Glaciimonas sp. PCH181: one gene and its partner. The protein of the gene in region 1 purifies or fractionates together with the protein of each later gene. This does not show direct contact. Links are inferred from orthologs where the notes say so. Each region holds a gene or a part of one and is shown in the gene's direction. Other genes may lie near its edges.

The links.
Region 2: the proteins of C7W93_RS16355 (region 1) and C7W93_RS03830 purify together in Escherichia coli (affinity purification with mass spectrometry, with the first as the bait; 2 studies listed by BioGRID). This does not show direct contact. The link is inferred for Glaciimonas sp. PCH181 from one-to-one orthologs.

The regions. Positions count from the first base shown.
Region 1 is NZ_PYFP01000002.1:700,518-703,678, reverse strand. The notes cover bases 95-2,925. They hold C7W93_RS16355 (DsbC family protein), read left to right. Parts: upstream 95-1,079; coding sequence 1,080-1,772; downstream 1,773-2,925. Other genes in these bases: C7W93_RS16345 (DUF3429 domain-containing protein), read left to right, coding at 2,574-2,925; C7W93_RS16350 (NTP transferase domain-containing protein), read left to right, coding at 1,851-2,447; C7W93_RS16360 (UbiH/UbiF family hydroxylase), read left to right, coding at 95-1,024. Outside these bases: more of C7W93_RS16360, read left to right, coding at 1-94; more of C7W93_RS16345, read left to right, coding at 2,926-3,044. UniProt on the Escherichia coli protein: Acts as a disulfide isomerase, interacting with incorrectly folded proteins to correct non-native disulfide bonds.
Region 2 is NZ_PYFP01000001.1:862,181-865,293, reverse strand. The notes cover bases 331-3,113. They hold C7W93_RS03830 (peptidylprolyl isomerase), read left to right. Parts: upstream 331-1,339; coding sequence 1,340-1,888; downstream 1,889-3,113. Other genes in these bases: mutS (DNA mismatch repair protein MutS), read right to left, coding at 3,072-3,113; C7W93_RS03825 (hypothetical protein), read right to left, coding at 2,068-3,075; C7W93_RS03835 (cupin domain-containing protein), read right to left, coding at 331-1,175. Outside these bases: more of C7W93_RS03835, read right to left, coding at 54-330. UniProt on the Escherichia coli protein: Folding helper with both chaperone and peptidyl-prolyl cis-trans isomerase (PPIase) activities. Chaperone activity prevents aggregation of unfolded or partially folded proteins and promotes their correct folding.

The DNA.
Region 1 (3,161 bases):
TTTGCTGTCTGGACTGAAGGTCTGGGATGCGCTGGATGCTAGTCGGGTCGCGCCGGTGGAAAGCATGCTGGTAAAAGGTGGCGCGGACGCCGCTGCTGGCAAGATCAACTTTGATGCTTTTAGTGCCCGGACCAATGCGCTGGCTTGGATTGTTGAAGATCGCAATTTGAATCAGGCGCTCGATGCGGCGCTGAAATTTGCGCATAACGTGCGCGTGGTATATGGCCGTGCGCAGCAAATGACGGTCGATGCCGATGGCGCTACGTTGCAGCTGGAAGATGGCGCCGTCCTGAAATCCGCGTTGTTGGTCGGTGCCGACGGTGCGCAATCGTGGGTTCGCAATCAATGCGAAATCGGAATCGACTATCGGGCGTATCATCAGCGTGCCATCGTTGCTAACTTTGAGATCGAACGGCCGCATCATGATGTGGCGCATCAATGGTTTACGGCCGAAGAGGGGATCGTTGCTTTATTGCCATTGCCGGGCAAGCGCGTATCGCTGGTGTGGTCTGCGCCAGAGGCGTTGGCGGCGACGTTGCTGGGTGAGTCGCTGACTGAGTTGGCAGTGCGGTTGTCGGTGCTGGCTGGTGAGCAGTTAGGGCAATTACAACCGTTGCAGCCGGAAATCGTACAGAATTTTCCATTGTCATTGATCCGCAGCCATGCGCTGGTCGCACCGCGTGTGGCGTTGATTGGCGATGCGGCGCATGTTATCCATCCGCTGGCAGGGCATGGAATGAATCTGGGATTTGGCGATGTCGTGGCACTGATTAAGGTATTAAGTGAGCGCGGCCCGCATCGCGATTGCGGCGATGCGACAGTATTGGCGCGTTACGCACGCTCACGCAAGGAAGAAATTTTGTTGATGCAGGTGGCGACAGACGGTCTTGAGCGGTTATTTGGGCTTGATATCGGGCCGTTGCGCCTGGTGCGAAATGCTGGATTGAACTTGCTGGATAAACTTCCGGTCTTAAAGCGACGATTAATGGGCCATGCTTTTGGCCGCACAGTGGAAAAAAATTAAGGGAGTTGTAATGCAAGTTTGGAATAGTTATTTAAAGCCACTATTGTTGGTGGCGATGATAGGGATGGTAACGACAGCGGCAATCGCCGAAACGCCCCAGGAAGCAAATGTAAAAAAATTAATGGAGCCGCGTTTAGGCGACGGCGTTAAAGTCGACCAAGTGACTAAAACACCTTATCTGGGGATGTTTGAGGTGCGCGTCGGCAAGGATATTTTTTACACCGATGCTCAGGCTAAATACATGTTTGTAGGCCGGATTCTGGATGCGGATAGTTCACGCGATTTCACCAAGGAACGCATGGATGAAATCAGCAAGGTGAAATTTTCTGATTTGCCACTCGATCAGGCGATAAAGGTGGTGAAGGGTAATGGCAAGCGCGTTATTGCGGTCTTTGAAGATCCAAACTGCGGTTATTGCAAAAAATTCCGCAAGACGCTGCAAGAGGTCGATAACACCACGGTGTATACATTTATGTACAACATTCTGGCCCCGGACTCTTCTATCAAGTCTAAAAATGTCTGGTGTAGCGCTGATCGTCATAAAGCTTGGGACGACTGGATGATAAACGGCAAAATACCAGCGACGGCCGCTTCAAGCTGCGTCGATACGCCGAACGATAAAGTGTTGGCGCTGGGGCAGAAACTGAATGTGACCGGCACTCCGACGATTATCTTTACCGATGGCTCACGCATTCCCGGCTTTATCGATGCCAAGGCGCTCGAAGCCAAATTTGCGACTGTTAAATAAGATAAAACATTTTTTAGCGGCGAAGCGGTGGTGGGGCAATAACGTTATATGGCGATAAAGCCCCACCGCTAAACTCTTATGCATCCCCACTCCTCAGAACAAATAGTTGGTATTTTGCTGGCTGCCGGGCGCGGGCGTCGATTTGATCCGAGCGGAAAACAAAGCAAATTACTGCAATTTCTGCCTGACGGCCAGACTGTTCTGGCAAGCGCGGCGAAAAATCTGCGCGCTTGCTCGCCAACCTACGTCGTTTGTCGATCCGATACGCCAGCGGCAACGATGCAATTGGCGCAACAATGCGATGGCAGTGTTTTGCTGACCTGTGCCGATGCGGATGATGGGATGGCGGCGACGCTGGTATGTGGCTTGAAGCAAACGGCGAACGCTGCCGGATGGGTGATTGCTTTGGGCGATATGCCCTATGTACAGGTTGCTACGCTGGTGGCGTTGAAAACTGCGTTGGAGCAGGGCGCTGATATCGCGGTGCCGGTTTTTAATCAGCGGCGCGGTAATCCGGTGGCTTTCAGTCGTCATCATTTATCGCGCTTATTGCAGTTGCGCGGCGATCAGGGCGCACGCAGTCTGCTGCAACAGTTTCCGGTGACAGAGGTCGCGGTGGACGATCCGGGCATCCATCAGGATATCGATACCGTCGCCGATATACCACATTCATAAGCCGTAATGCGCCGATTGAGGTCTCGCGCAGTTGGCAAATGACCAAGGCCGATACGGGTTTGTGCGGATGCCGCTAGACTAGCGGTTTTTTAACGCCTTGCTTCACTAACCGGTCTATCTTCTGCGATGAATCCACACTTCCTAAATAAACGCCTGATCCTTATCCTCGGCTACGCTGGATTGATTCCTTTTGTATTATTGACGTTAGGCTGCTGGTTTGCTAGCCCTGACTGGATAGGTGATTTTATTCGTGGCCAGATGGCCTATGGCGTGGCGGTTTTATCGTTTTTGGGCGGGATTCATTGGGGTGCAATGGTGCTGCGGGCGGATTTGTCTGCTGAGCGGACCAAAAAAGCGTTGATCTGGGGCATTATGCCGACCACGATTGCATGGTTTTCGACCTTATTTTTTGCGTATGGCTATACTTTATTGATCCTTGGATTTATTGCTGCATATCAGGTTGATAAGCGCTTGTTCGTCTGGTACGGTTTGCCAGGCTGGTTCACGGAATTGCGCTATAAGTTAACCTGTGTAGCGGTTGGCGCCATGGTGTTGGCGATGCTTGCTGCCGGTGTGAGAGGAAATTTTAGTGCCTAAATCTAGTCAAAAATCTGCCGTAAAACCTACTGCAAAGGCTGGTGTTAAATCCCTGCCTAAGTCTGTCCAAAAGCAGGTTGCCAAAGGCGGCGTCAAAGCGGTTTCCAAGGCGCGTCT
Region 2 (3,113 bases), on another replicon or contig:
AAATCCTTTCTATCAATCTCATTTAATGTTTGTCATTTATTAATAGCGATTAATCAACCGAGATTAATCCAGCCATCTTCGTACCATGTATAAAGCGCCTCCAGCACGTCCTTGGAAACTACGCTGGCAGCTTGCCCGTCTAATTTGCGATTATCTGCTAATACGCATAATGAGGCCTTATCCTCACGCCCCGCAGCAAATGACTCACCATTAATAAACAGATGTTTGCCGCGATACAGCATTTGTGTCTTGCGCGAAAGTGAGACACCACGCTTGGCGATAGCAGCCGTAAAACGCGACAGTGTTAAGGGCCGCGGAGGCGACTCAAAAAATACGGTCGCTTTTGGGTCTGATAAATATTCACCAACAAAAATGGCGACGTCATCGTCCGTAAAGCGTACTTTATTCAATGCATCTGATATTTGGGAGAGCATATTCCGCCCAATTTCCGCAGGATGTTTGGTTGGCGCCAGATCCGCATCGGCGTAACGGCCGGGAAGATCGATTGAGTCTGCCATGAACTGCAAAAAAGCCTCGCCTAATTCCTGAAATGCTGGTGCGCGAAAGCCAATCGAATAGGTCATGCATTCACCGATGGCAGTGCCGTCGTGAGCGTATTGCGGCGGCAGGTAAAGCATATCGCCTGGCTCAAGTACGAACTCTTGCTCTGGCGTGAAATTTTTGAGAATTTTTAGCGCGCTGCCTTGTACCAGTGTTAAATCTTGCCCTGCGCCGATTTTCCAGCGACGTTGCCCATGCGCTTGCAACAAAAACACATCGTAAGAATCAAAGTGTGGGCCCACGCCACCGGTGTCCGTAGCATAACTGACCATCAGATCGTCCAGCCGGGTGTCAGGGATGAAGCTAAACTGTCTTAGCAGCGCATCGGCCATGTCGTCATGTAAATTGACGCCTTGCACCAATAACGTCCAATCTTTTTTGCTGATAGCCGGTACGGTTGCGATTGGTCCATTTTCTACTTTCCATTCTTGCTTAAAATGGGTGATCAGGCGTGACTCAACGTCGTCGCGGGCAGCCATTTTGAACAACGCATCAGCGGATAATAAGGGCTTAAATCCCGGTATCGCCTGCCGAATCAGCAGGGGTTTTTTGTGCCAGTAATCGCGTAAAAATTGCGCAGGCGACAGGCCGCCCAGTAAAGTGAAATTTTTCATAGCCCGCATTATATCGGTTTGACTATCCTTGCATGCTGCACTAACGCCACAAGTCTTGGAATTCGCCCTGATTTTTATTATCTGCGGATAAATTTTTCTGGTTCCGCGGACCTGATGAATTCGGCGGGTATAATCTGTCCGCACATTAAATGAAAGGAATGATCATGAAGATTGCCAAGAATACGGTTGTGACTGTCCACTACAAACTGTCAGATGCTCAAGGCAACTTGATCGAAGAGAGTAGTGAGCCGATGGTTTATTTGCACGGCGGTTACGAAGGCACGTTGCCAAAAATTGAAGAAGCGCTGGATGGCAAGGAAGTTGGCTACAACGTCGAGCTACAAGTTGAGCCGGATGACGCCTTTGGCGAATATGACTCAAAACTGGTGAAGATCGAGGCGCGCAATCGTCTGCCGACACCGTTAGAAGTTGGTATGCAATTTGAAGGCACGCCAGACGGTGAAGATGATGATGAGCAATCTCTGATTTTTACGGTTACCGATATCGCTGATGATAAAGTCGTTTTAGATGGCAATCATCCTTTGGCCGGTATAGCGCTGCGTTTCGACTTGACAGTCGGCGAAGTACGCGAGGCAACAGAGGAAGAAGTCGTTCATCAACACGTGCATGGTGCCCATGGTCATCACCATGGCGAGCACGATGATCATGATGACGATGCTGCAGATGAATTCCGCAGCCATCCTTTGCATTGATTAACGACATGCAATAGATTGATCGCATCTGTCGTCGTTTAGGCGATTACAGATGAAAAAAGCCGTGAACATTGATTTTTAATCTTTGTTCACGGCTTTTTTATATCTATAGCGAATTGCGACGCTCGATATTTATTTTTAGATCTAAATCTAAACAGAGGCGAATTAATAATGTCCTCTTAGTTTCGTTTCTTATCCATCACAAAAAAATCCGGATGACGCTCATCAACCGTTACTTTGATCCAGGCGGTGGCGATCTCCATATCGCCCAGATTTTTTTTCCAGATAATGCCAGCGGGGATGGGGGCGGTGTCGGTAGGCGGCTCGTGTATGAGCAATACCTTTCCGTGGAATTTTGATGCCAACGCATTAATGGCATGGCGCATTTCGACAAAGCCGTCGCGTTTAACATTGAAATCGAATATACGATGATGTTGTATCGCCAATGGATCTCCGTCACAAAATAAAACAATCCCATCCGATTTCTTTTGCGACGCAATCACAAATATACGTTGCAGCCACTCCTTATTGGCGATTAGTCGATCTTCAAACTCGCTGTTTCGGCCACCTTCGGACATGTAATGGTTGTTTCGAGAAGGCAAATTGATCGTGGCAAACATCACATTACCGATTTCCCAACGCGCATTTTCAACATAGCTACGAAATTTTGGCGATGTCGATTGGCGATTCATTGGGATACGCGTATCGCCGAACGAAAAATCGTCAGCAAAAAATAATTCTCGAATCCTATTCAAGCGTTCAAAGGACGTTGAGCGCCCAGCTTCGTTTTTACAGGCAACCCAATCGCTGGCAGATAGCGAGACGATCAAACCATTTTTGGCACTATTGAGTAACGCCTTGCGTTGCTGGTACATCTTGTCGGAACAAGGTTCTTGCTCTGACTTGATGCCATTAGTGACGACGAAAGCCAGATTGTCATCGTCGGTTTGTGCGATCGCTGTACGCAGGGTGACGTCGTCCGAGGCTGTGCGGAACGGATGTCCGATAACACCGAAACTAAAGACATTCGTATCCGATTGCTCATCAGCAATGGCGGGCGCTGAGAGAAAAAATAGTGCCAGCACAGCGGCTATTGTCCCGGCAGTGATCTGTCTGTAAATTGGTCCCAATTTCTGACGCAACTTATGCGACTTATCGTCTACAAATAACGAGGAGGGGTGATTCATGCGACTTTTTGAAAAGCTGTATCCGGATTGCTTAAATG